DNA from 3 places in the Lysinibacillus sp. NPDC097195 genome. Region 1 is predicted to be linked to each of the others. Evidence: predicted binding sites of a transcription regulator. Region 1 holds the regulator's gene; each other region holds the start of a gene.
What was found. The regulator CtsR, encoded in region 1, represses protease genes until heat stress. The targets are predictions, from matches to a motif close to ATGGTCAATAAAGGTCAAACA.
Positions count from the first base shown of each region.

Region 2: a site for CtsR is predicted at 1,802-1,822, ahead of clpP (ATP-dependent Clp endopeptidase proteolytic subunit ClpP). Genes of this name have one in related genera too.
Region 3: a site for CtsR is predicted at 1,751-1,771, ahead of ACIQXI_RS13305 (ATP-dependent Clp protease ATP-binding subunit). Genes of this name have one in related genera too.

Region 1 covers NZ_JBIWDP010000004.1:55,591-65,859, reverse strand. Annotated here, with positions in the region: gene ACIQXI_RS17425 (class I SAM-dependent methyltransferase) at 1-461, opposite strand, end outside; gene ACIQXI_RS17420 (magnetosome magnetite crystal formation protein family) at 587-892, shown strand; gene ACIQXI_RS17415 (CtsR family transcriptional regulator) at 1,193-1,663, shown strand; gene ACIQXI_RS17410 (UvrB/UvrC motif-containing protein) at 1,677-2,219, shown strand; gene mcsB (protein-arginine kinase McsB) at 2,216-3,325, shown strand; gene ACIQXI_RS17400 (ATP-dependent Clp protease ATP-binding subunit) at 3,315-5,759, shown strand; gene radA (DNA repair protein RadA) at 5,860-7,236, shown strand; gene ACIQXI_RS17390 (PIN/TRAM domain-containing protein) at 7,545-8,630, shown strand; gene ispD (2-C-methyl-D-erythritol 4-phosphate cytidylyltransferase) at 8,643-9,335, shown strand; gene ispF (2-C-methyl-D-erythritol 2,4-cyclodiphosphate synthase) at 9,552-10,028, shown strand; gene gltX (glutamate--tRNA ligase) at 10,151-10,269, shown strand, end outside.
Region 2 covers NZ_JBIWDP010000002.1:95,286-105,554, reverse strand. Annotated here, with positions in the region: gene ACIQXI_RS14075 (basic amino acid ABC transporter substrate-binding protein) at 1-175, opposite strand, end outside; gene ACIQXI_RS14070 (hypothetical protein) at 918-1,172, opposite strand; tRNA gene ACIQXI_RS14065 (tRNA-Arg) at 1,525-1,599, opposite strand; gene clpP (ATP-dependent Clp endopeptidase proteolytic subunit ClpP) at 1,908-2,495, shown strand; gene ACIQXI_RS14055 (HPr family phosphocarrier protein) at 3,151-3,408, opposite strand; gene whiA (DNA-binding protein WhiA) at 3,521-4,468, opposite strand; gene ACIQXI_RS14045 (gluconeogenesis factor YvcK family protein) at 4,559-5,530, opposite strand; gene rapZ (RNase adapter RapZ) at 5,535-6,428, opposite strand; gene ACIQXI_RS14035 (8-oxo-dGTP diphosphatase) at 6,438-6,905, opposite strand; gene trxB (thioredoxin-disulfide reductase) at 7,544-8,488, opposite strand; gene ACIQXI_RS14025 (tetratricopeptide repeat protein) at 8,593-10,110, opposite strand; gene hisIE (bifunctional phosphoribosyl-AMP cyclohydrolase/phosphoribosyl-ATP diphosphatase HisIE) at 10,201-10,269, opposite strand, start outside.
Region 3 covers NZ_JBIWDP010000001.1:2,592,554-2,602,822, reverse strand. Annotated here, with positions in the region: gene ACIQXI_RS13320 (prolyl oligopeptidase family serine peptidase) at 1-389, shown strand, start outside; gene ACIQXI_RS13315 (metal-sulfur cluster assembly factor) at 443-751, shown strand; gene ACIQXI_RS13310 (Crp/Fnr family transcriptional regulator) at 872-1,567, opposite strand; gene ACIQXI_RS13305 (ATP-dependent Clp protease ATP-binding subunit) at 1,824-3,950, shown strand; gene ACIQXI_RS13300 (YjzD family protein) at 4,006-4,200, opposite strand; gene ACIQXI_RS13295 (beta-ketoacyl-ACP synthase III) at 4,639-5,577, shown strand; gene fabF (beta-ketoacyl-ACP synthase II) at 5,608-6,849, shown strand; gene ACIQXI_RS13285 (YuzI family membrane protein) at 6,947-7,177, shown strand; gene ACIQXI_RS13280 (hypothetical protein) at 7,161-7,469, opposite strand; gene trpS (tryptophan--tRNA ligase) at 7,485-8,474, opposite strand; T-box leader at 8,540-8,773, opposite strand; gene spxA (transcriptional regulator SpxA) at 9,298-9,693, shown strand; gene mecA (adaptor protein MecA) at 10,126-10,269, shown strand, end outside.

The sequences.
Region 1 (10,269 bases):
ACTGAATTCAGTTGTCCGTATTTAGAAACAAGGACAAATGGCGCTCCTGTTTTTAAATGGCTTGCAATGCCTTGTAATGTAGCTAGTTTCTCCTCATAGGATGCAATAAAATGAAGAACGAGTATACAGCTAGCCGCATCAAATTTTTTGTCTGGCATTGTTGCAGTTAGTATGGTTCCTTGTAGTAAAGATATATCATTAGATAATGGTTGAAGTCGATGTTCCGCAATTTCTAGCATTGCTTCAGAAGGATCGATACCGACAAAGGACCAATGAGGACGTTGTTCAGCTAATTGTAATATTTCATTGCCACTGCCAGAGCCAATCACTAAAAAATGTGCTTGCTCTTGTAATGCAGATTGATAAAAAGTTTTCGTTAGTCGAAGCATGGCATCGTAACTTGGCAAAGTTCGTCGAATGCCCTTTTCATATTCATTAGCAAGCGTGCTATTAAATTCCATACTGTCTCACGTACCTTTCAAATAAATTTTAAAAAACAAAAAACATTTGAAACTATTTAGCGTATAGTTCCGTAAATAGGAGTATTACTAATATAAAGACACACTACGAAGGAAGGTTCATATATATGGAAACAAAATGGTCTAAGGTCATCATACATGCCAGTGCGTTTTTTGCGCCATTTTTAGTGCCGATTTTATTTTTCATCTTTAGTTCAGATAAAGAAGTAAAAAGCATTTCATTGCAAGCTTTATTGTTCCAAATTGTGATGGGCGTATTAATTGTAATAGCAGGTATTCTCTCAGTTGTATTAATCGGATTACCGTTCTTACTATTATTCATCGCTATGGTATACATCGTACCAATTATCGGAATTGTCAAGGCTTTATCCGAAATGCCTTGGCGTTACCCAATTGTTGGTCGTTGGGTATAATTTTTAATGACGCAAGTCTATGCTAAAAGCATATGCTTGCGTTTTTTCTATAGGCAAAAAGGGTACATTATAGGCATGAACCACATTCAGCTCATTTGGCTGCCATATGTTAATAACTAATTCCCTTTTTTTCTTGAAATTACGCACAGGTGATTTTCAGCAGGAAAACTGCGAAAGAATGTGCTTTACACAAATCGGTGTGCGAAATAATTGCAATTATTTTCAAGCGTTTTGTATAATATACTCAAAGATAGTCAAAGATAGTCAAAGTCAGTGAGGTAAGCGAGGTGTATTCCTAAAGTGCGTAATATTTCAGACATCATAGAAGGCTACTTAAAGCAAGTACTTGAATTAGGTGGAGAAGGGCATATTGAAATTAAACGGAGTGAAATTGCCGATAAATTCCAATGTGTGCCCTCACAAATAAATTATGTAATTAACACACGATTTACAGCCGAGCGGGGTTACCTTGTTGAAAGTAAACGAGGTGGCGGTGGATATATTCGAATTTTACGTGTCCGTGCAAACTCACAAATTGATTTGATTGATGATGTGCTCCTGCAAATAGAAGGCGGAGCCTCGCAAACGGTTGCAGAAGGTGTAGTATATCGTTTAATTGATGAGCAGGTTATTTCAAAGCGAGAAGCGAAATTAATATTAGCAGCGGTTGACCGTTCAACCTTAGATTTGCAATTACCATTACGGGATAGCATTCGCGCCAAAATTTTGCGGGCGATGTTAACAACCATTAAATATGAAAAGCAAAAATAAAGAGGTGATGGAAATGATTTGCGAACATTGCAAACAGCGCAATGCGACAGTAACTGTGACACAAGTTCAAAATGGGCAAAAGGTGGAGCACCATTATTGCGATGTCTGTGCCTCACAGTTCCATCCGTTCCATGCAGAGTTTAAACAAGAGCCTGTATCGATTCAACAATTATTATCCAATTGGTTTGGCTCACCAACATGGCAAAAAGTTGGTGAAAAACAGCAAGCGCCACCTCAGCAACAAACATGTCCACAGTGTGGATTTACGTATAAGCGTTTTTTGAAAGAGGGTAAATTTGGTTGCCCTAGTTGTTATGACACGTTTAGCGAACATCTGCCAAAGCTGTTTAACCGAATCCAAGCGGGACCACAACATATAGGCAAAATGCCTGGTGCACGCAACAATGTTTTTGTTATAAAAAAACAAATTGAAGATATTCGGAAGCGTATGAAAGCCGCAGTAGACGATGAGCAATTTGAGGAAGCAGCAAAACTTCGGGATGAGGCAAAAGATCTTGAACAACAGCTACAATTCGAAGGTGGTGATGTGTCATGATGATTGAGTCGTTTATAGCGCGTGCTACACCTAGATGGATGGATATGGAGGATGATTATTCAGACATTGTCATTAGTACACGTATTCGCCTTGCGCGAAACTTAGATGGCTACCGTTTCCCTTTAGTGTTTTCGGAAAACGAGGCATTGCAAGTAGAGCAAGCTGTCACCCATGCCATCCAGGATAGCCAAAAGCTTCAAGAAAAATATTCATATTTCTCTATAAAAGATTTAACGCCGTTACAGCGCCAAATATTAGTAGAGAAACATTTGATTAGTCCGCAGCTGGCAAAAAAGGAGCAAGTCGGTTCCATGCTGCTATCGGAAGATGAATCAATTTGCATTATGGTGAACGAAGAAGACCATTTACGCATTCAATGTATGACGGCGAGCTTTCAACTTCAAAAGGCTTATGAGCAGGCAAATCATATCGATCGTGCCTTAGAAGGTGCTTTGCCTTACGCATTTCGTGATAACTTTGGTTATTTAACAAGTTGCCCAACCAATATTGGGACGGGATTGCGTGCCTCTGTTATGATGCATCTCCCAGCACTAACGCTGACAGGTCAGATGAACCAAATCATTAATGCTATGACACGTTTGGGCATGACCGTCAGGGGTATATATGGTGAAGGTAGTGAAAACTTAGGAAATATTTATCAAGTATCCAATCAGATTACGCTAGGAAAAACGGAAGAAGATATTTTAGCTGATATTCAAAGTGTGGCAGAAAAAATTATTCAAAAAGAACGCCAGGCAAGAAGCAAACTCATGGAAAAAGCACAACTTGCCTTAGAAGATCGTGTGTACAGAGCGTTAGGCACATTAACACACGCTCGCATTTTAACAAGTGATGAAGCTGCTACCTGCCTATCGAATGTCCGTTTAGGGGTAGATTTACAGTTGATTCATAATATTAAAGCAACCACTTTAAATGAGTGTGTTGTCAGCATGCAACCAGGATTTTTACAACACTATGCAGGAGAGGTTTTACCGCCTGCTGAGCGAGACAGAGTTCGAGCAAAAATGCTGCGTGAGGCATTATTTTTAGAAACGATGAGTAAGCCTATTATAGGGGGAAAAGGAGAGGATTCATATGATGTTTAATCGTTTTACACAACGCGCACAAAAAGTATTACAGCTTGCACAGGAAGAGGCAATTCGTTGGAAGCACGAATCAATAGGGACAGAGCACATTCTTTTAGGGCTTATTCGTGAAGGCGGTGGTATTGCTGCGAAAGCATTAGAAGCCATCGATATTAGCCCTCAAATGATTGAAGCAGGTATTGAAGAGTTAGTAGGAAAAGGCACGGAGGATGTAGGTCCAATCGTTCACTACACGCCTCGCGCCAAAAAAGTAATTGAACTATCAGTCGATGAGTCACGTAAATTAGGCCATTCTTATATTGGGACGGAACATTTACTATTAGCACTTATTCGTGAAGGTGAAGGAGTAGCAGCTCGCGTATTAAATAATGCAGGTGTAGGTTTAAATAAAGCCCGTCAGCAAGTTTTACTGTTGTTAGGTAACAATGACAATGCACAATCTGGACAACAGGCGACACAGGCTGCCAATACCCCAACTTTAGATAGCTTAGCGCGCGATTTAACACAAATTGCCCGTGAAGGTTCATTAGACCCTGTTATTGGTCGTAGTAAAGAAATTACACGTGTTATTGAAGTTCTATCACGTCGTACAAAAAATAACCCTGTGCTTATTGGTGAACCTGGTGTAGGTAAGACAGCTATTGCTGAAGGTTTAGCACAACAAATTATTAATAATGAAGTGCCAGAAATTTTACGCGACAAACGTGTAATGACGCTTGATATGGGAACAGTAGTAGCCGGTACAAAATACCGTGGTGAATTTGAGGACCGTTTGAAAAAAGTAATGGATGAAATTCGTCAGGCAGGCAATGTTATTTTATTCATTGATGAATTGCATACATTAATCGGTGCAGGTGGAGCAGAAGGTGCCATTGACGCTTCAAATATTTTAAAACCTTCTTTAGCACGTGGTGAATTGCAATGTATTGGTGCGACAACGTTAGATGAATACCGTAAATACATTGAAAAAGATGCCGCGTTAGAGCGCCGCTTCCAACCAATCCAAGTGGATGAGCCAACTGTTGAAGAAGCGATTCAAATTATTCATGGCTTACGTGATCGCTATGAGGCACATCACCGAGTGAAAATTACAGATGAAGCCATTGAGGCAGCTGCAAAAATGGGTGATCGTTATATTTCAGATCGCTTCTTACCGGATAAAGCCATCGACTTAATCGATGAGGCGGGTTCAAAAGTACGCTTACGTTCATTTGCTGTGCCACCAAACTTAAAGGCACTAGAAGATAAACTTGAAAATGTGCGCTCTGAAAAAAATGCAGCGGTGTCTGGTCAGGAATTTGAAAAAGCGGCATCGTTAAGAGACACAGAGCAAAAGCTGAAAGATGAAATTGAAACAACACGTAAAACATGGAAAGAAGAACAAGGCAAAGCTGAATCAAAAGTTACAGTAGATGATGTGGCAGCAGTTGTTTCCATGTGGACGGGAATTCCAGTAGCAAAAATTGCTCATGAAGAATCCGCGAAACTATTACATCTTGAAGAAGAATTACACAAGCGAGTTGTTGGGCAAGGGGAAGCGGTCGAAGCGATTTCTCGTGCGATTCGACGCGCAAGAGCAGGCTTAAAAGATCCTAAACGACCAATCGGTTCATTTATTTTCCTAGGTCCTACAGGGGTCGGTAAAACAGAACTTGCAAGAGCGCTAGCAGAAGTAATGTTCGGTGATGAGGATGCAATGATTCGCGTAGACATGTCGGAATATATGGAGAAACACTCAACTTCACGTTTAGTTGGTTCACCTCCTGGCTATGTAGGCTTTGATGATGGTGGTCAGCTAACAGAAAAAGTACGACGTAAACCATACTCTGTAGTGTTACTTGATGAAATTGAAAAAGCACATCCAGATGTTTTCAATATTTTACTGCAAGTGCTTGAAGATGGTCGTTTAACTGATTCTAAAGGTCGTGTCGTAGATTTCCGTAATACGGTTGTCATTATGACTTCGAACGTTGGTGCGGATGCACTAAAATATCAAAAAAATCTTGGCTTCAGCTTAGGAAGCTCAGAGTCGAAGCACAAAGATATGAAGGGTACAATGCTAGAAGAACTGAAAAAAGCATTCCGTCCTGAATTCCTTAACCGTATCGACGAAATGATTGTGTTCCATTCGTTAGAAAAAGAACACTTAAAAGAAATCATTTCGATGATGGCAAATACGTTAACAAAACGTCTACAAGAACAAGATATTACGTTAGAGTTAACAGATGCGGCGCTTAATAAAATTGCAGAGGAAGGCTATGATCCTCAATATGGTGCGCGTCCACTACGTCGTGCATTGCAAAAACAAGTGGAAGACCGTTTATCGGAAGAACTACTTAAAGGCAATGTGGAAAAAGGAAACCAAGTTGTCATCGATTATGTCAATGAAGACTTTGTCGTGAAGAAAAAAGAAGGCGTTTCGATTTCTAAGTAAGCAGTTAACATGTTGATTAGAGAAGACAGTGAGGCTTATAGTGCCAAGCTGTCTTTTTTTATGTAAAATAAATATAAGAACAAATATTCGAGGTGATACGATGGCGAAGAAAAAAACTAAATTTGTCTGTACAGTGTGTGGCTATGAATCTGCAAAGTGGATGGGGCGCTGTCCAGGATGTGGTGAGTGGAATAAGATGGTGGAAGAAGTCGAGGTCGTAGCGAAAGGACCGCGAGGAGCATTCCAACACTCTGCCACAGTCACGCAAAAGGCAATACCTATTATCCAAGTAGAAGCCGCTGAGGAGTCTCGTGTAGCTACCGAAATGGGTGAGCTCAATCGTGTATTAGGTGGCGGAATTGTCCCTGGCTCGCTTGTCTTAATTGGGGGAGACCCGGGGATCGGGAAATCTACGTTATTATTACAAGTATCTGCGTTACTTTCGAATAAAGGACATCGTGTGCTCTATATTTCAGGAGAGGAATCTATTCGACAAACGAAGCTACGTGCTGAACGTTTAGGTGTAATCTCACAAGAGCTTTATATTTATTCGGAAACCAATTTAGAATTATTAAACCAAACGATTGAAGATGTACAGCCGAAATTTGTTATCGTCGATTCTATCCAAACGGTGTTCCATCCAGAGGTGACGAGTGCACCTGGTAGTGTGTCGCAAGTACGTGAATGTACAGCGGAGCTTATGCGAATTGCTAAAACGAAAGGCATTGCCATTTTCTTAGTTGGACATGTAACGAAGGAAGGGCAAATTGCAGGGCCACGTATTTTAGAGCATATGGTGGATACAGTGCTGTATTTCGAAGGAGAACGTCATCATAATCACCGTATTTTACGGAGTCAGAAAAACCGTTTTGGTTCTACAAATGAAATTGCAATCTTTGAAATGCTTCAGGGAGGCTTAAAGGAAGTATTAAATCCGTCAGAGTTGTTTTTACAGGAACGTTCACAAGGTGCTGCCGGTTCGACCATTGTAGCATCGATGGAGGGGACGAGACCAATCTTAGTAGAAATTCAATCGCTCGTAACGCCAACAAGCTTTAATTATCCAAAACGTATGGCAACCGGCGTAGACCAAAATCGTGTGCAATTGCTAATGGCAGTGCTGGAAAAGCGAATGGGTCTCATGCTACAAGCACAAGATGCATATATTAAAGTTGCTGGTGGTGTAAAGCTTGATGAGCCTGCAATTGACCTAGCGGTGTTGACAAGTATCGTTTCTAGCTTTAAAGATCAGGCAGTGCGTGCCACAGACTGCTTTATTGGTGAAGTAGGTTTAACGGGTGAGGTCCGTCGTGTAACACGCATTGAACAACGTGTTATTGAGGCGGCAAAGCTAGGGTTTAAGCGAGCGTTTATCCCTGCCTCTAATATTGGCGGCTGGGATTTCCCACAAGGGATTGAAATTGTTGGTGTAGAAACAATTAAGGATGCATTGAATGGCTGTTTCAGAGAGTTATAATGAAGGCTATAGCGTGGAACGCTCGTTGCTTAATTTAAAGAAAACATTAGCTCTAGCTTAGTGCTTTCTGAAATGGATTCTAGAGGTAAGTGCATGTTAGGTAATATCCTAGCATGCATTTTTACTCATGGTGGTATCCATGAAAATTGCTTGAAATTGGATAACATTTTTTACGGGAATTATGCATCTCTTAAGGCTTCTATAACGTCCAATAAACTGCAATTAAAATAATAATGTTTTGATGGGCTGAAAAAAGATTTTCTACCGTAAAATATGTATAATCGAAAATAAGAATTGGAGGTGACAGTATGAAAAAATTTATTCAAATTGCTTTTTTACTGATTGGGGGAGCTTTAGGCCTGGTTTTCTTACCGCCATTATACGAATTGCTTCATTTATCATCTAATCCTTGGCTTGATAATCCTTATGTATCAGTTGCTTTAGGGGCGCTTTTACTATTTACATTATCATTTGCATTTTCCGACTATTTCGTTCGGCTTATTAGCTGGATGGAAGAGATGTTATTTAAAGTACCTGTTGGAGATTTATTATTTGGTACGCTTGGGCTAATTGTAGGACTTATCGTAGCCTACTTCCTAGGCTTTGCGATTGATAGCGTTCAAATTCGCGGTATTACAGAAGTGATTCCAATTATCCTGTCATTTGTATTTGGCTATTTGGGATTCCGTGTCGGCTTTAAAAAGCGTGATGAGTTACTACAGTTATTTACATTGCGCGGCCATAATGCGAAGAAAAAAGCGGCTGAAGGTATCGATGCTCCTGAAATTCGCGGCAGTTATAAATTGCTAGATACGAGTGTTATTATTGATGGACGTATTGCGGATATTTCGGAAACAGGCTTTATCGAAGGTGTCTTGGTCGTGCCGCAATTTGTACTAACGGAGCTACAACATATTGCAGATTCCTCAGATACATTAAAACGTACTAGAGGTCGTCGTGGTTTGGATATTTTGAAAAAACTACAAGATGAACGTATGACTAAAGTAGAGATTACCGATGAAGATTTTGAAGATGTGCAAGAAGTCGATTTAAAACTTGTGCGACTTGCTAAGAAAATGGGCAACCATACACAGATAGTAACGAATGACTTCAACTTAAACAAAGTTTGTGAGCTACATCAGGTGCAAGTGCTAAATATCAATGATTTGGCAAATGCGGTGAAGCCGGTTGTGATTCCAGGTGAAGATATGCAGGTTGTCGTCATTAAAGATGGTAAAGAGCATAACCAAGGTGTTGCTTATTTAGATGATGGCACGATGATTGTTGTAGAAGGCGGCCGTAGTTATATAGGACAGGCCATTACAGTAACCGTAACGAGCGTTCTCCAAACATCAGCAGGGCGTATGATTTTTGCTAAGCCAAAGGATGATTAGGAAGTGGGAAATGTGCAGTATGAAGTAGTGCTTCCGGCAGCAGGTAGCGGGAAGCGAATGGGAGCAGGACAAAATAAATTATTTTTAGAGCTTTTAGGGAAACCGATTTTAATACACACATTGGAAGTGTTTGAGCAAGATCAAAACTGCACAGGTATTTGGCTGGCGGTAAAGCCAGAGGAGCGTACGCTTATCCAAGAAATGCTTGTACACTATGGTATTTCGAAGGTCAAAGGGTTGCCTGATGGCGGAGCAGAGCGACAACATTCGGTTCACTCTTGCATGAAGGAAATGGAGCAAGTTGATATCGTTTTAGTGCATGATGCCGCGCGTCCGTTTATCACGCATGATATTATTGCCAACCTTGTGCAAAGTGCGCATAATTTCGGCGCTGCAATCGCAGGGGTTCGAGCAAAAGATACGATGAAAAAAGTACGGGATGGTATTATCGAAGAAACGGTCGATCGTGAAAGCCTATGGATGATTCAAACGCCGCAAGCTTTTCGCTTTGATTTAATTGTAGAAGCGGAAGATGTTGCTGAGAAAGTAGGCTTCCTTGGTACCGATGAGGCGATGCTGGTGGAGCGTCTTGGCCATGCAGTGCATATTGTAGAAAGCACCTATGAAAATGTTAAAATGACCACGAAGGAAGATTTACTTTTTGGCGAGGCCATTTTACGTCGCCGACTAACAGAAACTTTTTAACAATAACTTTGAAATCCCGTCAGTTACTAGTAGCTGATGGGATTTTTTTATCGAAATTGAACAAACTATTAATGCTTTAAGCTGAAAGCTATGTCCACCACAGATGATACGGACAGCTCAATTTCCTAGGAAATATGTTAAACTGTCTATAAATAGAAAATCATAAAGGCAGGTGAATGCTGTTACAATCATTTTCTGTTGTAACGGCAGTATTGTATGTTTCGAGTAGGACAAGGTTTTGACGTACATGCATTTGAGGAAGGGCGTCCACTTATTATAGGTGGTATTACCATTCCACATGAAAAGGGCTTAGTGGGGCATTCGGATGCCGATGTATTGTTACACACTGTAACTGATGCGGCGCTTGGCGCAATTGGTGAAGGTGATATTGGCCGCCATTTTCCAGACACAGATCCTGAATGGAAAGATGCCGATTCAGCAAAGTTACTAGAGTATATTTGGAAAATTGTTGAGGACAAAGGTTATGTGCTAGGTAATGTGGACTGTACCATTATGGCGCAACGTCCTAAAATGGCGCCTTATATTGAGCAAATGAGAAATCGTATTGCAGGGTTACTGCATGCAGATCCTTCACAAGTAAATGTCAAAGCGACAACTACTGAAAGACTGGGCTTTACTGGCCGTGAAGAAGGCATTGCATCGATGGCGACGATTTTATTGATAAAGAAATAAAAAATGGCGCGTGTCCAATTCCTAAGCACGCGCTACTTTTATTTCCTATACTACAGTGGTAAAATGAACAATTAAAAAGGTCGGAATTATATTCAGACGAACATTTTAGGAGGCATTTAATTATGACGAAAGAAGTTCGCGTTCGTTACGCGCCATCACCAACTGGATTCTTACATATTGGCGGTGCACGTACAGCGTTATTCAACTATTTATATGCAAAACATCATAACGGTAAATTTAT
Region 2 (10,269 bases), on a different contig from region 1:
TCGATTCGAATGGTGCAAAGGTTGCCTCTGTTCCAACCTTGTATACTTTTTCATCTTTCGAGCCGCCATCAGCTGGAACATCGCCAGACGATGTATCTTCTTTTGTACCGCAAGCCGCTAACACAAGTGTAAATGCAGCCACGATCATTAATAACGTCCAAAACCGTTTTTTCATAGTTTTTCCCCCTAGACAATTAATAATTTTCCGAACTTATCGTTTTTCTATTCGGAAATGTTAGACTATTAGGTCAATTATAGTGTCAATAGAGTTGATATACAATACGGTTTCGTATAAAAGTGATTATTTTTTCATAAAAATGAATTTAATTATACAAAATGAAGAGAAATTATGTAATAAAAACAAAATACATGTCGAAAAATGTATACTTATGCAATTCCGAGATAGATTTTATGCGAATTTTAGCTAATTTTGTCCACAAAAAAAGAATCCCCTCAGATAGGATTCTTCTTTTGGGCTAGCACGCTAGCCTCACGTTCGTTATGTTCACTAAAAAAATTTTTGGAGTTTGTTGCATTTTGATGGTTTTGAAAGGCATAAAAGTGGGAATTAAACCTATGAGGCAAATTCCATCTATCCCTTTCTTTCTCCACTAAGCAGGCTGCTAAACCACTTATTGGGAGAATCAAGCTATAAAAAATCATTTAATCAGTAAAATGGTGCCCTTTGTAGGCTTAGTAAAAGTGCATAGTAAGGTTGTAACAACCTACATGAAAGAATCGCACTTAATACCTTTTAATACTTTACTAGTAAACGAAACCTTTAGCAAGTGCTAAATGCGTTTTGTTACTAAATAATTTAAATTGCTATGGTATTTTTATATTTGTAACATATATAGAAGAAAGTCACTCATTATTTTCACATGAGTGACTTTTTTTAAATATATGAAATGATTGCTTTAAGAAGCAATCGTATCCCTAAAAATACTTATTCCAAAAGCTAATACTGCACCAGCAAAAATCCAACCCATAGCATACTTTTTTAATCGGAAATTATTTATACTTATTACCAGGAAACAACTAGCCATTACAACTTGTTTCCAAATAGGTCCACCAAAGCTTTCTTTATTCACAATAAAGGAGTAAATAGTAAAAATAACTAAGCTAGCAAGTACTATTAAACCTAAACTTTTTAATACACTATATTTTTGCAAATCTATAGATCCCCCTTATTAAAGCTCTATATTAAAAAACCAATCACCATTAGCTCTTAAATGAACATTGGAGCAACTACGCTAGCATTACATGGTATATAATACCATTTTTAATTATTATATGTAATATTCATTGAAGATTAAAATAAATGGTTTAGTTTTCCACACAGACGGGTATCTTAATGAAGTACGCTATATGAGGGAATGAAAAAGATATCTATTTGTGTAGTGTGTTTCCTTTTCCATTGTCTTGTTGAAAGTGATGAGAAAAGAGAAAAAACCCTACAACCGTTGGTACAATAACGATTGCAAGGTTTTTCTTTTATATCATAAGGTTTTCTTACATGTAAAATGGCGCCCTCGGAGGGAATCGAACCCCCAGTGCAAGAACCGGAATCTTACGTGTTATCCATTACACCACGAGGGCAATTGTGCATAAAAAAAAAGTACTCACTCTAAGGCTTTACAGTAAAGCGTCATGTAGATAATCCTCGTTTCAGAAGCATACCTGCAAAATAGTGGATTGTACTTTAACTTACGACCTTTCTATTATACAAACGTATTGCTCACAATTCAACTATAATTCGCAATTTTTATTATAGATTTTATTTCTTTAATATCAGCGTTAATATTTGACCTTCCCTGACTATAATGTGTATGATAAGGTTACAACTGAAATATAATGGATTATTTCAGTAAAAGTATTCGAATTTAGCTTTTTAAGGAGGATTTAACATGAATTTAATTCCTACAGTTATTGAACAAACAAGTCGTGGTGAACGTGCTTATGATATTTATTCACGACTACTAAAAGATCGTATTATCCTATTAGGAAGTGCCATTGACGACAACGTTGCAAACTCAATCGTTGCACAGCTTCTTTTCTTAGAAGCAGAAGATCCAGATAAAGACATTTCTCTTTACATTAACTCACCAGGTGGTTCGATTACAGCTGGTATGGCAATCTACGATACAATGCAATTCATCAAGCCAAAAGTACAAACAATTTGTATTGGTATGGCTGCATCAATGGGTGCTTTCCTACTTGCTGCTGGTGAACCAGGTAAGCGCTACGCATTACCGAATGCAGAAGTAATGATTCACCAACCACTTGGTGGTGCACAAGGTCAAGCGACTGAAATTGAAATTGCGGCAAAACGCATTTTATTCCTTCGTGAAAAGTTAAATGGTATTTTATCAGAGCGTACAGGTCAACCTTTAGAAGTCATCTCAAGAGATACTGACCGTGATAACTTCATGACGGCTGAACGCGCTAAAGAATACGGCTTAATCGACCATATTTTTGTGCGTAACGAACGCTAATACAAAACCCGCTAAGTCCAAATGTCTTAGCGGGTTTTTTTTGTGTTTTTATGGTGCCAGGCACTCAAACAATTTCCACGCTAGCCATGTATACGGCGAATTACCGCTTACTGTGCTGAGCTAATAACGAAGTGAATTTTTCCGATTCAGGAGCCGATTGCTAAGTGCCAGGCACTCAAAATAATTTTACTCTCGTGCTATGAGCGTTTGAATACCCAAGTAAAAATCCACGTAGACTCCTGCGGGAACGCACGTAACGTAAGACGCAACAGCCGGCGCGACAGCGACGGTTGCGGCTTACGTCGTGCCCGCGGAAAGCGAAGTGGATTTTTACGCTGTAGGAAATTGCCGCCTTAGCGAGTTTTTCATTTGTCAGCAGAAGGTGCCAGGCACTGAAATATTAAATTCACCCCCGCTATGGTTTTTGAATACCCAAGTAAAAATCCACATAGACTCCTGCGGGAACGCACGTAACGTAAGACGCAACAGCCGGCGCGACAGCGACGGTTGCGGCTTACGCCGTGCCCGCGGAAAGCGAAGTGGATTTTTACGCTGTAGGAAATTGCCGCCTTAGCGAAAGCGCCGCCCGCAGCGGAAATCAACGGTGCAGAAAAAAAACTCTAAGTCCATGTGACTTAGAGTTCTTTATTTTTGCTTATTCTTCTTTTTCAATCAGCGCAGCTAATGATGTAACCGCTTGCTCTGCATCGCTACCTTCACTACTTAAAACAACCTTCGTACCTTTTGCAATAGCTAAGCTCATGACACCCATAATCGATTTAGCATTTACTTTTTTCTCATCTTTCTCAAGAAAAATATCAGCACTAAAACGATTTGCTTCCTGTACAAATAACGCTGCTTGTCTCGCTTGAAGCCCTAATTTTAATTTTACCTGGACTGTTTTCTCAGTCATTTGCGATTCTCTCCTTCACTACCGTTCATCTATTAGTATTATATTACCGCACTTAACAGCAGAAGAACAATAAGCGATTACGCATGCTTTCATATCTTTTTCAGATAAAAGCTTAACCGCCTATTTTTTCACCTCTTCTTAATGCCTCTGCTATTTCGTCTATTTTACGCAAGCGATGATTAACGCCTGATTTACTTACCGTTCCACTAGATACCATTTCACCAAGCTCTTTTAGTGTTACATCTTGGTATTCTACACGTAAGCGTGCAATTTCACGCAGCTTTTCAGGCAACTGATCCAAGCCAACTGAATTTTCGATAAAGCGAATATTCTCTACCTGACGAAGCGCAGCACCGATTGTTTTATTCAAGTTTGCCGTTTCACAGTTTACAATACGATTTACACTATTTCGCATATCCCGTAATATACGAACATCTTCAAATTTCATCATTGCTTGATGAGCACCAACAATATTTAAAAAATCGGAAATCTTTTCCGCTTCTTTTAAGTATGTCACAAAGCCCTTCTTTCGTTCAATTGTTTTTGCATTTAACTCAAATTCGTTCATTAAATCCATTAATGCTTCGCCATGCTCTTTATACAAAGAATAAATTTCTAAATGATAGGCAGACGTTTCTGGATTGTTTACCGAGCCACCTGCCAAAAACGCTCCACGTAAGTAAGCTCTTTTATGGCCACTCTTTTTAATTAGCTCTCTAGAAATCGTATGATTAAATTGAAAATCATCTGAAATAATGGCTAAATCAATAAGTAACTCACGTGCACCTTCTCGTACACGGCATATATATACGTTATTTTTTTTCAAACGCATTTTTTTACGAACAAGTAGTTCCACATTATATGGATATAACTTCTTCATAATCGTATACAGTCTTCTAGCGATTGCAGCATTTTCGGTTTGTACGTCTAAGCTTAATTGTTTGTTTGCAAAAGACAATGAACCATTCATACGAATTAATGCTGATACTTCCGCTTTCATACAAGAATCGTCCGCTTCTACTTGTGTTAGCTCTTTTTTTGTTTCTGAAGCAAATGACATGTCACGCCCCCCTTTCGACCTTTATTTCTATGTATATGTTCATCTTACCATATACAACAAGCATTCTTTAGGACTCTATAGTAGGCTTTCTTACTTTTTCCGTAAGATTTTCGCATAATCCACAAGCCATTGCGCAACATTTGCAGAATTATGGCGCACCGTCCCATCAGGTCGAATGGTTGCAATATCTCGTTTAATAACCTCTAATCCCATACTTTCAAGCTTTCCAACATCAAATGTTACGGGCTCTGCGCATTCCTCTTTATAAAGCTCTTTTACAGGGTGTGGTAGTTGTTCATCATTGACTAAAATAGAGTCGATAAAGGAATCTCCAACATGCTTGTGTATAGCTTGAACATGATCGCCTGCTGTGTAGGAAATCGTTTCGCCTTTTTGGGTCATTAAATTACAAACATAAATTTTGCGTCCTTTCGCTTTTACGACTGCCTCTCCAATTTCTTTGACAAGTAAATTTGGAATAATGCTCGTATATAAACTGCCAGGACCTATTAAAATATAGTCTGCTCTATTAATTGCCCGAATTGCCTCTGGTAACGGTTGCACATTTTCAGGCACTAAAAAAACGCGATCAATGCGCTTTCCTGCTGTTGGGATTTTAGACTCCCCTTCAATTACTGCTCCATCTTCTAATTCGGCATGTAATGTGATTTTTTTATTCGCTGCGGGAATAACCCGACCGTGGACTTTTAACACTTTTCCCATTTCACTAATGGCATGGCTAAAATCCCCTGTAATATCTGTTAAGGCCGTTAACATTAAATTGCCTAGGGAATGACCATTCAAATCTTCTGATTCTGAAAAGCGATATTGAAACATTTGCTCAACGAGTGGCTCTACATCAGATAATGCAGCAATGACATTGCGGACATCACCAGGTGGTGGGATATCATAATCATCACGTAAACGTCCTGAGGAACCACCATCATCCGCAACTGTTACGATTGCAGTGATATCAAAAGGGTGATGCTTTAAACCACGTAGTAACGTAGACAGACCAGTACCACCACCTATTACAACTAGTCTTGTATGCTTTTTCCCCATTCACTCAATCCTTTCTTCGATTGATGTCACGGTGCGATATCACAGCATTTTCATTTTTGGCAAAGTAAGCCCCAAAATATTCTGCTAACGTCACCGAACGATGCTGTCCCCCTGTACAACCAAAAGCAATGACAAGTTGTGATTTCCCCTCTTGTTTATAAAGCGGTACCATAAATTCAAACAAATCCGTCAGTTTTTGAATAAGGATTTGTGTATCCTCTAACGCTAGTACATAAGAAGAAACTTCTGTTTGCAAACCTGTTTTTGGGCGCAATTCCTCCACATAATAAGGATTTTTTAAAAAGCGCACATCAAACACTAAATCTGCATCTATTGGCATACCATGTTTAAATCCAAAGGACATTATATTAATGGAAAACGTATGATCTGCATCACTGGCAAATTCTTTTACAATTTTCTCGCGTAGCTCTTTTGGTTTCATGTTGGATGTATTGTAAACAAGGTGCGCGCGGCCTTTTACTTCTGATACAAGCTCACGTTCTTGTTTAATACCATCTAGCGGTAAACCGGTTACAGCTAACGGATGCGCACGTCTTGTTTCTTTATAGCGTCTTACAAGCGTAGCATCATCTGCATCTAAAAATAAAATTCGGATAGCAATGTCGCCTTCTTTTAATATATGATCGAGCGCACCAATAAGCGAATCAAAAAAGTTGCCGCCACGCATATCCATGACAGCTGCAATACGTGTAATTGTTTTACCAGAATCTCTAAGTAAAGTTAAAAACGTCGTGAGTAACGCTGGTGGTAAATTATCAATACAGTAATACCCTAAATCCTCAAAGCTTTGAATAGCTACGGTTTTTCCAGCTCCAGACATTCCTGTAATAATGACTAATTCATGTGTACATTGTTGACTATCAACCACCACTGTCATGCAGCTCCTTTATTGTTCTATTGAAATTTGTATTTTCTCATGAAGCAATTCAAAATCCTTCGTGTATTCGAATGTACCGTACTGAATGCCTGCTTGTGAGACCGCAAACTGTAAATTTGTGCGATCACCTTCAGCCATTGGCAAATGTTTTAAATCTTCAATTGGGTGCCATGCAAGTTTACCTTCTCTTGTTTCTTCGAATGGTACACCTTCAATATCGTTTGCCATAAAAGTATACAGCATCCATTCATCTACCTTAACGTTATCTTCCTTAATAACCATTGTATAGACACCTTTTAAATGCGGATTCAATGGTATAACATTTGTTTCTTCTCGAAATTCACGTAAAGCAGCTTCATAAATTGATTCACCACTCTCCATTTTCCCGCCCGGTGCTACATACCAGCCACGTCTCGGCTTTTGAAGCAATAATACTTGGCCGTCTTTCACGGCAATTAAATTTGCAATTCTTTGCATAGGCACACCTCTAATCTCTTCAGCATTTCTTTTTTTATTATAACAAGACATATCAGAGTTTGTCCTCATTTCACATCTATCGTATCTTGCGCAAAAAATCGATAATTTTAAAACATCATTCAGAGCATTAATTTCTTTTGAATAAAGCTTCGCATTACTCCCAATGGTCGTTATTTTACACGAATAATCATATATATAGGATACAGTTTTCTACTGTCATACATGACATCTATTAATAAGCTTAAGCACCCTCATGCTATTACGGTACAATTCACTGCGCTTTCCGCGAGCACGTCATAAGCCGCATCCCTCGCTAAACGCGCGATTTATTGCTTCTCACATTAGTTCGCTCAAAGGAGTTTGCGTTCAATAAATTCAGAATTGTTTGGGTGCCTGGCACTCTAAATATACACTAAAAATAGGCTGTTCCCACCTACTTTAGGCGGAAACAACCTACTAAAAAAATAAAAGGGGGATTGCTAATTACACTATTTATCTTACACCTTTTATATGTCATTCAAGTTACAGCAATATTAAAACCGTATTAAAAATTTGTATTTTTTTCCGGTAGTAATAGCCACCTTCCTGTGTCCGCCTCGTATGCATACACAGCTCGGGTCGCCCTATCATTATGACTATTAGGCTTTAATTTTTTCTAATAACTCTTCCACATAATGTTGTGCTGCTTGAGCTGCAATACTACCATCACCAGTCGCAGTTACGATTTGACGAAGTGTTTTTTCGCGCACATCACCTGCAGCAAAAATACCTGGTACTTTTGTTTCCATATTTTCATTTGTCACAATATAGCCAGCTTCATTTAGAATGCCTAAAGCTTCAAATGGTTTTGTTAATGGTAGCATACCAATGTAAATAAATACGCCATCTGCTTCAAATTCAGATTCTGTGCCATCAACAGTGGATTGTAATGTTACGCTGCCCACTTTACCGTTCGTCTCGTTAATTTCTTTCACTGTTGCATTCCAAATGAAATCAATTTTGTCGTTTGCAAAAGCACGATCTTGTAGAATTTTTTGAGCACGTAATTTATCACGACGGTGAACAATTGTTACTTTATCAGCAAAACGTGTTAAATAGACACCTTCTTCAACAGCTGAATCTCCGCCACCTACGACAACAAGATTTTTTTGTTTAAAGAATGCGCCATCGCATACTGCACAATAGCTGACACCACGGCCACCAAGCTCTTTTTCACCAGGTACACCCATTTTTTTATATTCCGCACCTGTAGAAAGAATAATTGCTCGTGTTTTGTATTCTTTACCGCCTGATTTAATTGTTTTATATTCTTCGCCATCGATGATTTCTGAAACATCACCGTAAGCATATTCAGCGCCGAATTTTTTCGCATGTTCGAACATTTTAGTAGACAGCTCAGGCCCTAAAATTGTATCAAATCCTGGGTAGTTTTCTACTTCTTCTGTGTTCGCCATTTGTCCACCAGGGATACCACGTTCTATCATTAACGTTGCAAGGTTTGCACGTGATGTATAAACAGCCGCAGTCATGCCGGCAGGTCCTGCCCCAATAATTACAACATCATAAATTTTTTCTTCTGACATACATACTTCCTCCTAAACTTGTAATACTTTTTCATAATAACGTTAGTATGTTCATCGTATGTGAAAGCAGTCAGTTATTCAACTTTGTTGCTCACAACCTAAAATTAATTAGTTGGTAAAAACATTAACAATTCTTCAATATATTTAGATAATGTTGATACAGATACCCCATACTGTTCAGCAATTTCTTTTTTCGTGACCTTCAACATACGAGAAGAGCGGAATAAATAATCATTGGCACCTGCAATAGCAGCTGGATTCGTAAAGCGATAATTTGAGTTCAGCGCTTGTTCACAAAGGACAAACCACATTTGGAACATCGGTGCAACAAGTGTTGTCAATTTGCCATAGTGTTCTAATAAAATTTCAGGTACACGTACTGCTCTTAAAAAGCTTGCCTCTACCTTATTTTTATCGTCAAATTGATGGCCAAGTCCATACGCTAGAAAGAGCTTTTCAAAAGCACCAAATTGGTCAACATCGATCCACGTAGGATGCGCTATAATTTCCTGCTTATGCGCTGTACGATTTAGCAAAAATAAACCGAATAGACGATCGCTGACATAGTTACTTTCCAATTTTTCTACGATATAATCTCGATCGTGTTCTAATGCGTCCAGCTCATATGTATTTTCCTGCTGACGCCATGGTTCAAAGCCCTCTTTTTCCGGATCCAGTTCAATCAACTGTTCCCAAGCACTTTTAGCAATTTCATCATAGCCAGAAAAATACGCTGCATGCGATAACCAGAAGTAAAAGCCTGGATCCCCTAAATAGCCTCGTTTTTGCATGCTACGTAACCATTTAAAGGCTATTTCATATTGACCAATTAGTGCGAGCGTTGCCCCTAATTTATAACGATGATCCCAAGCGTAAGGCTGAATTTTCACCAATACTTCTAGAAGAGCATTTAATTCCTCATCATTTTTCTCATAGTACGCAATAACCGTTAAATTACATAACGCATGTAAATTCCCTTTGTTTTCACGCAATACGGTGTTGAGGATAGCTTTTGCCTGCTCGGCTTCCCCGACATAAAAATAAGCTAAAGCTAAATTATTGTAGGCAGACCAAAATTCAGGTCGATCTTCTACTAATTGTTCTAATATATTAATGGCTTCAGGAAAATCACCCTTTTCCATACACCGACGCGCTTGCTCTTGACGATATAAATCTTCGCCACTACCTTCAAGCTCTTCATAATCATCCTGTTCAAATGCTACAAATTCTAAAATTTCTGCCGCTTCATCTGCATAAGCTCCATCAGGTTCCATTTCCAAGTATTGCTCTGCAAAGCGTTTGGCATCTTGAATAATGCCCACACAACCAGACACCTCTGCCATATAAAAAATAATTTCCGGTTCATTTGGGTCTAATTGATAGGCACGACGAAGTAAGTCATAGGCTTCTTCAAAACCTTGACCTTCTAGTTCTACAATCGCTAATTGCAGTAAAATCATCGGATCATCAGGACTTAAATCTACAGCTCGTTGTAAATATTTATAGGCTTTGTCCATCTGTCCACTATTCATCGCTTGTATTGATTTTTTATAATAATAGTCGCCTGTTGGAATGAACGATACGACATTTGTTTGCTTCTCTTTTTGACGTTTCTTTTCCAAAATATTTCCTCCGAAACAAGAAATAAGGAACGTATTAGACGTTCCTTTTTACAGTAACTTATATTATACCATACAATAAGCGATATGCTGTTATTTCTCCTCGTGACGTTTTTCTAAAACGTGCAATACATCAAATACGTTCACTTTTTGTTCTTGCAA
Region 3 (10,269 bases), on a different contig from region 1:
TTTATGACTGGATTGAAACGGCAGCAATCTGTATGGGTGGCCCTGCTTTTATCAAATTAGGTGCTTATCAATTACAGCAAATGGCTAAAAACGGTGTGAAATTTCCAATGTCAGAACAAGAAGTTCAAAAAACGAATGAACTGCTTGCAAAGTATGACATTAGCTTAACGCCTGAGCGATTTGCAGGACGTCCAGTGTTGTTTTGGCATGGTGAGCGTGATAAAACGGTCCCATTTAATGATACGTATAATTTTTATTGTACATTACGCACATACTATGATGACAATCCGAACAACTTAAAATTTATTGCAGATAAACAGGCCGGTCATGCTGTATCACGTAATGGGATGTTGGCGGCAACAGATTGGCTTGCACAGCATTTGGCATAATAAGAAGCATCTGCTATGATTAAGTAAACACTGTAACGAAAGGAGAAATACAGATGGATCAAGATATGAAAGATAGCATGTTAAGTGCATTAGAAAATGTAATTGACCCTGAGCTTGGTATTGATATCGTCAACTTAGGTTTAGTATATGATGTAGAGTTAGATGACGAGGGGGTAGCAACTGTTACGATGACGTTGACTTCAATGGGATGCCCAATGGGACCTGTGATTGTCGATCAAGTAAATACTGCTATGAGTGAACTACCTGAGGTGAAAAGTACAAATGTTAATATTGTATGGAATCCACCTTGGTCAAAAGATAAAATGTCTCGCTATGCCAAAATGGCATTAGGTGTCCGCTAGTAGTGCGCCTTTAAACGCGCTAATATACGAATAAAAAATCCCTGCTTGCACATAACTGTAAGCGGGGATTTTTTATGAAGCTTACGCTTGCCTATAGTCTCTTTAAGCGAGCGCAAAGAATCAATCAATGCGGCAAATTTGTAATGGACAATTTTCGCAAGCAATTTCATCTTTTAAATATTGTAAATCAAGAATGGTAATATAGCCTTTTTCAAAGGAAAGAATGTGATGTTTTTTTAAATCATTCAGCATACGATTAATCATTTCTCTACTCGTAGCACATAGATTTGCAATTTCTGTATTTGTTAATGGAAAGTTGATAAATATTGAGTCATTTTCTGCTGGCTTGCCGTAAGTATTTGCAAGTCGAATAAGCGTTGAAAATAAAGCACCTTTTTTACCATTTAGCATTAAATCACGGAGGCGGCTCTGATATTTTAAATTTTCTGTTTGCAACCATTTCATATACTCTACCATCAAATGTGGCTGCTCTACTAATAGATGTTCTAATGACTTACGGCTTAACACATACAACGTTGACGTTTCTAACACTTTAGCTGTCATCGAAAAGTATGTCAGATTACAAAATAAAGAGCCCTCACCAATTATACTATCGGGACCGCAAATGCGAATCGTTAATTCCTTGCCACTCTCCGTCTCCTGACTAATCGCAATAGCACCAGATTTAATGTAATAGATTTCTTTCGCACGTTCACCTTCTAAGAAAATTTTACTATCCTTATTCACTGTAATAAAAACGCCATTATGTTGAAAAAGAGCACGTATTTTCTCGTGCATACTATCCTTTAGAACCATATATCAAACACATCTCTTTCTTTTTGTAATCGAAAATACCTGCATTACAAAAGGATGACGATAATCATTTCGATATACTAAAACAACGAAACATACTAATATTATAACGTAATTTTCCAATTATCGGTTAAAAATTTTTGAGCTTTTTTTTTGCTTGGCTTTGTCGGTTGTTGTAAAATAAAGTTAGTCAAAGAAGGTCAAACTTTTAAAAATGTAAATTTGGGTAAAGATATAAAAAGAGAAAAGGAGTGCTATTATGCAATTTCAACAAACAGATGATAAAAAACCATTAGAGCAATTTGGCCGTAACTTAGTTGAAGAAGTTAAAAACGGCAAGATGGACCCTGTCATTGGGCGCGATGAAGAGATTCGCAACGTCATTCGCATTTTAACGCGTAAAACGAAAAATAACCCTGTGTTAATTGGTGAACCAGGGGTAGGTAAAACAGCCATCGTAGAAGGCTTAGCACAACGTATTGTAAAAGGGGATGTGCCGGAAGGCTTAAAAGAATGCATTCTGTATGAGCTAGATATGAGTGCATTAATCGCAGGTGCTAGTTATCGAGGTCAGTTTGAAGAACGACTTAAAGGTGTGTTAAAAGAGGTAAAAGAATCCGAAGGACGCATTATTTTATTTATCGATGAAATCCATACCATTGTTGGCGCTGGTAAAACAGATGGCGCTATGGATGCTGGCAATATGTTAAAGCCAATGCTTGCACGTGGTGAACTGCACTGTATAGGGGCTACCACATTAGACGAATATCGTATGTATATTGAAAAAGATCCAGCTTTAGAACGTCGCTTCCAACAAGTGCTTGTCCGTGAACCATCTATTGAAGATACTGTTTCGATTTTACGTGGTTTAAAAGAACGCTTCGAACTGCATCACGCAGTGCGTATTCATGACCGTGCTATTGTTGCGGCAGCAGAGCTGTCTAATCGCTATATTACAGAGCGTTTTTTACCTGATAAAGCGATTGATTTAATTGATGAAGCTTGTGCGATGATCCGAACAGAAATCGATTCGATGCCACAAGAATTGGATGCAGTAACGCGTCGTATTATGCAGTTAGAAATTGAAGAGCAAGCATTACGAAAAGAAAAAGACGATGCAAGTAAAAAGCGTCTTGAACAATTACAAGAAGAATTAACAAAGCTTAAAGATTCATCTGAAGGAATGCGCAAACAATGGGAAGCAGAGAAAGAGGCGTTGCAAGGCATTCAGAAAAAACGTGAATCACTAGATAAATATCGACGTGATTTAGATGAAGCAGAAAGTAATTATGATTTAAATAAAGCTGCAGAATTACGACATGGGAAAATTCCTGCACTTGAAAAGGAAATTCAAGAGATGGAAAAGCAATTAGAAAAAGGTAGCGAAGCACGTATTTTACGTGAAGAAGTTACATCGGATGAAATTGCTTCAATTGTATCGCGTTGGACAGGTATACCGGTAACGAAGTTAGTTGAGGGTGAACGTGAAAAATTATTACGTTTAAAGGATACATTACATGAACGTGTTATTGGGCAGGATAATGCTGTGCAGCTTGTGACGGAAGCGGTTTGGCGTGCACGCGCAGGTATTAAAGATCCACATCGCCCAATTGGTAGCTTCTTATTCTTAGGGCCAACAGGTGTAGGGAAAACGGAGCTAGCGAAAGCATTGGCAGCTCAACTGTTCGATTCTGAAGAGCATTTTATTCGTATTGATATGAGTGAATATATGGAAAAACATAGTGTGTCACGTCTCGTTGGTGCACCTCCAGGCTATATTGGCTATGAAGAAGGTGGACAATTAACAGAAGCAGTACGCCGCAATCCGTATTCAGTCGTTTTGCTTGATGAAATTGAAAAGGCACATCCAGATGTTGCAAACATTCTTTTGCAAATTTTAGATGATGGTCGCATTACGGATAGTCAAGGACGAATGGTCAACTTTACGAATACGGTTGTCATTTTAACATCGAATATTGGTTCAAGCTATTTAATGGAGGCACAAGAGGGTGACGCAGCGGTTGAGGATTTAGTAATGACAGCATTGCGCCAGCACTTTAAGCCTGAGCTTTTAAACCGCATGGACGATATTATTATGTTCCATGCGTTGTCCGAGGAACATTTCACTGCCATTGCTTGGAAGTATGTTGAACAGCTTATCAAACGAGTAGCAGAACAAGAAATTACATTAGATGTAGCACAAGAAGTGATTGATTGGGTAGTCGAGCAAGGAGCAGATCCTCAGTTTGGTGCACGTCCACTTAAACGCTTTGTGCAACGTTATATTGAAACGGCCGTTGCTAAGGAATTATTGCGTGGCGAGGTACTGCCAGGAGAAACGCTACATGTTAAAATGCACAATGGTCAATGTGTAGTAGAAAAATAATAAATAAAAAAAACCTGTTTCGCGTAAGGCGAGACAGGTTTTTTTATACATTTGATTAGTGATGGTCTGCAGCTTCTGGAGTTGGCTCGTTTGGAATGATTGCGCCAATAACAAAAATAAGTACTGAGAATACAACTGAAATGATCGCACCAGTTTGGAAATCAAATGGTACCCCAATTACAGCACTTACTACGTAGTTTAACATTGAAACTAGTAAGAATGACCATATGAATGTTACGATATATTGCATTAAATTCACCTCAACGAACTATTTTATTACATATACATTATCATATCATAACATAGGACGAAAAAAAAAGAACCTTTTATCAAAAGTTGAGCTTTGTGCGTGCTGATTAATGGCAAATTTGTCACAACAATGTAGCAAATTGGGCATAGGTGATGTGTAAGTGGTGATTGACCTGTTTGGTGGTATTACGCGAAGTTTTAATGGCGATGCTCGAAGCTCTATCGTCAATTCTGTAATAGCAGAAGTGTAACCTACAAAAAAATGAACTGAAGCAGCAAAAATAACCATTTTATTAGTGTAAAACGATTGAAGAATGCTATATGAAGTACAACCATATGCTATACTAATTTTAATTCGTCTTGCACCATTTGTTTATTATGAGTTATAATTATGACCAGTTACTAATAATTGATAGTAAGAAAGCAGAGGGGTTGCTATATGAACGCAGGTATTATAGGTTTAGGCAGATACGTTCCTGAAAAGGTCGTTACGAATTTTGACTTAGAAAAAATTATGGATACTTCAGATGAATGGATTCGAACTCGTACTGGCATCGAAGAGCGTCATTTTGCTGCAGAAAATCAAGAAACTTCAGATTTAGCAGTAGCTGCTGCGAAAGATGCTATTGCAAAAGCAGGTATTACACCTGAAGAAATAGGATTAATACTTGTTGCAACTGTAACGCAAGATCAAACATTTCCAAGTGTAGCATGTATGGTTCAAGAGCAAATTGGTGCAGTAAATGCAGCAGCGATGGACCAAGCGGCAGCTTGTGCAGGATTTATATATAGCTTAGTGACAGCAAAACAATTTGTAGAATCAAGTGCTTATAAATATGTCTTAGTAGTAGGTGTTGAAAAGCTGTCCAAAGTCATTGATTGGGAAGATCGCAACACCGCTGTATTATTTGGTGATGGTGCAAGTGCTGCTATTGTTGGTCCAGTATCTGAAGGTAGAGGGATTCTATCATTTGAACTTGGAGCAGATGGCACTGGCGGAAAACATTTATATTTAACACAGCAACAAACAATTGCGATGAACGGTCGTGAAGTATTTAAGTTTGCTGTTCGCCAAATGGGTGAATCGGCAGTTAATGTATTAGATAAAGCAGGCTTAACAAAAGAAGATGTTGATTTTTTAATTCCGCATCAAGCAAATATTCGAATTATGGAATCAGCACGTGAACGTTTAGCATTACCAGCGGAAAAAATGTCAAAAACGATTCACAAATACGGAAACACATCAGCGGCTTCTATTGGTATATCTTTAGCAGAAGAGCTTGAAGCAGGTAAGATAAAAGATGATGATCTATTAGTACTTGTCGGTTTTGGCGGTGGCTTAACATGGGGCGCCGTTGCAATGAGATGGGGAAAATAACAACGAAAATTGCTTGAGAGGAGTAAGACAATGAATAAACGACGAGTTGTAATTACAGGAATTGGCGCAGTAACACCACTAGGTAATAGTATCGAAGAAACATGGGCAAACATTAAGGCTGGGAAATCAGGCGTTGGTGAATTAACACGCTTAGATAAAGATCTTTTTGCTGCCAAAATCGCTGCTGAAGTAAAAGACTTTGATATTGAAAAGTATATTGAACGTAAAGAAGCTCGCAAAATGGACCGCTTCACGCATTATGCATTAGCAGCATCTATTATGGCGATGGAAGACGCACAGCTTACAATTGATGAAGAATTAGCACCTCGTGCAGGTGTATGGATTGGCTCTGGTATCGGTGGGATGGAGACATACGAAAACCAATTTTTAACGTTCCAAGAGCGTGGTGCACGTCGTGTTAGCCCATTCTTTATTCCAATGATGATTCCAGATATGGCTTCAGGCCAAGTATCTATTCACTTTGGAGCGAAGGGCATTAATTCTTGTTCAGTAACTGCTTGTGCATCAGGTACGAATTCAATTGGTGATGCATTTAAAGTAATTGAACGTGGTGATGCGGATGTGATGATCTCCGGAGGAGCTGAATCACCAATCGTAACGATGGCTGTTGCAGGCTTCTGCGCAAATACAGCATTATCATTAAATACAGACCCGCAAACAGCTTCTCGTCCATTCGATAAAAACCGTGATGGCTTTATCATTGGTGAAGGTGCAGGGATTGTTATTTTAGAAGAATACGAACATGCAAAAGCGCGTGGCGCAAAAATTTATGCAGAAGTGCTTGGTTACGGTTCAACAGGCGATGCGCACCATATTACAGCTCCAGCTCCAGAAGGCGAAGGCGCTGCACGTGCGATGATCCAAGCGTTAGAAGATGGCGGCGTAGAGCCTTCACAAGTTGGTTACATTAACGCGCATGGTACAAGTACGCCGTACAATGATTTATTTGAAACACAAGCGGTAAAAACTGCATTTGGAGAACATGCTTATAAACTAGCAATGAGTTCTACAAAATCGATGACAGGTCATTTATTAGGTGCAGCTGGCGGTGTGGAAGCAATTTTCACAGCACTAGCACTGAAAGAGGGCATTTTACCACCAACAATTAACTTAACAGAACCAGATCCTGAATGTGATTTAGATTATGTACCAAATGAAGCACGTGAGGCGAACATTGAATATGCAATGAGTAACTCACTTGGCTTTGGCGGTCATAACGCAAGTCTATTATTTAAAAAAATTGAAGAATAATGAAAAAACGTCAGCCTAATTTACAAGGCTGACGTCTTTTTTTTTAAGCTAGCGAATAGAAAATAAAGTAAGAAGAAATAGAAAGGATGCCGTTTATTTGTTTCGTCTTTTTTTATTTTTAATGAGCTATGGCTTAATGATTCTTTCCGTTGGTAATTTAATATTATATTTGAACTACCGGACACTCGGTTATTCTTGGTCCGTTGTTTTTAAATTTATTTTTCACACAACAGAATTTTATATGGCAATTGGTGCTTGTATTGTACTGTGTAGCGTTGTGCTCGATGTTGGTTTCGATCGCACAGACAATGTTAAAGATAAGGTGTGAATTTTACCGGAATCGCTAAAGCGAGTGCTACTTTTTTGGCCAAGTCTTCACCTTGTACATCGTGATTTTGGGCCAAGTGTTCCATCCCTTCGATGAATGAGTCTGTTTCAAGGTCAATCCATTCACCGAAGTTACACATCCATGTTGTCAGCTCCTCTAATAAAGCATCATCTAACGGGAATTGTTCTAATTCTAAATTGTTATGGCAGTGACCACACCATAATGGGTCGGCACCAAAGTCACCTTCTAAAAGAAGGGTCTTAATCGTTTGTTTACAATGTTCACAGTGCATAGTAGAAGTCCTTTCTTAGCGACGTGTGCGGCCTAAGCCCATTGCTTGTTCCATCCGCTTTAAAGTAGCGCTAGCAATAGCATTTGCCTTTTCTGCGCCTTCATCTAAGATGATATCCAGTTCAGAAGATTCTACAAGGTCATAAAAGCGTTCTTGAATAGGTGTAAGGTGCTCGATAACGGCTGCGGCAACACTTTGTTTAAAGCCACCATAACCAATGCCATCGTATTTTTTTACTAAATCATCAATCGATACGCCAGAAATAGCAGATTCAATTGTTAGTAAATTTGAAACACCTGGTTTATTTTCAACATCAAATGCCACAATACCATCAGAGTCTGTTACTGCTGATTTAATTTTTTTCTCAATCTCTTTTGCTGTATCTAACAGTTTAATTGTAGCCTTTGTATTTGGGTCAGACTTGCTCATTTTTTTCGTAGGCTCTTGTAAAGACTTAATACGAGCTCCTGCTTTCGGTAATTGAATTTCAGGAATTGTTAACACTTCACCATAGCGTTTATTAAAGCGCTCTGCAAGGTCGCGTGTTAGCTCAATATGTTGCTTTTGGTCATCACCAACAGGAACAATATTCGTATTATATAATAAAATATCAGCAGCCATTAATGGTGGATATGTTAAAAGTGCTGCAGAAACAGTTTCCTTGCCATGTGATTTATCTTTGAATTGTGTCATTCGCTCCAGCTCACCGATTGAAGCGACACATTGTAGCATCCAGCCTGCTTGTGCATGGGCAGGTACTTCTGATTGAATAAATAATGTTGACTTTTGAGGGTCAATACCAGTTGCAATGTACGTAGCAGCTAAGTTACGAATATTTTGACGTAATTCTTTAGGATCTTGCGCAACCGTAATGGCATGTTGGTCAACGATACAATAAATAGCATTCCCTTCCTCTTGTAACGCGGGGAATTGCTTAAATGCGCCAAGATAATTACCTAAAGTTACAATACCAGTGGGCTGTACGCCTGAAAAAATTGTTGTCATCTTAATTTCCTCCTCGGGATTCGAAAAATAAAAAAACATCATGCGTCCTCATTAGTATTAGCTAATGAAGGGACGAATGATGTTTGAATCCGCGGTACCACCCTGCTTGCCTTAAAAAGGCCACTTTGCTTCGTAACGTGAAGAGACGAGCTTTGCTAAAGGTATCAAGTAACAACCTTGAACGTTCACAAAGCTAACTCGGAAGCCCATTCCAAATGCATACATGATCTGTTTCCAGCAACCACAGACTCTCTATACATGTATATTGCAAATGTACTACTCTTCGTCAGCGTTTTTAACTACATTGTTCGTGTAGGAATCTTTCCTGAGGCAAAATGCCATCGTGTAGAAAGACTTGCGCATATGCGCTTTACTTATTGCACAAAATTATAGTATAAAGTCTTTGCTAAATGCAAGCATGTGAAGGCAATGTTATGACTAATTTTTTCTTTTTGGAAAAAAGCAACAAATACTAGTGAAGTTACGTCTTATTTGTATACGTTGAAGTGACATTATTCTCGTTTGTATTTTTTAATTGAGAACAAATAGTTTCAATTATTTTATGTTTAAAAAGCTGTGTAAATGGGAATATTATTATTAGTTCGTTGGACATGTAAAGAAATATTGGATACTTTAAAGTAGTATCAATAGACAGAATATTTTGTAACAAAGTCGTTCAAACCGCATTCTTTTTTTCCTTGGAACTATATTCAAATACAGCTGAGTGCTGTATAATGGAACTGTAGATTTACATTACATTAATTCTAATTTAAGAAAATGGCTTATAGATAACAATACCAAAGAGAAAGGATGTGTCAGTATGATAGTTACTTTATTTACATCACCAAGTTGTACGTCTTGTCGTAAGGCGAAAGCATGGTTAGAGGAGCATGAAATCCCATATACAGAACGTAACATTTTTTCTGAGCCGTTAAGCATTCGTGAAATTAAAGAAATTTTACGTATGACGGAGGATGGAACAGACGAAATTATTTCAACTCGATCAAAAATATTCCAAAAATTAAATGTAGATGTTGAAAGCTTACCTTTACAACGCTTATATGAACTAATTCAAGAATATCCAGGATTATTACGACGACCAATCATATTGGATGAGAAACGATTGCAAGTCGGCTATAATGAAGATGAAATTCGACGATTTTTACCTCGTAAAGTAAGAGCATATCAATTACAAGAAGCACAGCGAATGGTGAACTAAAACCCCCTTATTGTGCATAGAATAATGTATTAGGTGTTACAAATGCAAAAGCATGTTGTGACATCTATTTTTTTATGTTTTACTTATGTAAAAACCTGCAACCAAAACTAATATTTAATAGGTAAAAGTCATATATTTCCGTAAAAGTATGTTAAACTTGATTTAATCTAAATAGTTTAATACAATTTCAATTATTCAAATATCTTCTTTGAAATGGTGTATATCCTTTTCATTTTATGAAAGAACAGCATACAATAGAATTAGAGACAACTGTGAACAAAAAAACACTGATTACAGTTGCTCGATGATTTTCTGTAGTGTGGTCAAAGGTTGAAAAACAAAGGAGTATGAAGGTTAAAAATAATGAATCAAAGCATACTAATGAAATAATACTGTTTTTCGACAAATGACAGTGAAGGGAGATGAGGTCTAGTGGACATCGAACGTGTAAATGAAAATACACTCAAGCTCTTTATTACGTACAATGATATAGAGGATCGCGGCTATAGTCGTGAAGAAATTTGGTACAACCGAGCAAAGGGTGAACAACTTTTTTGGGATATGATTGATGAAGTA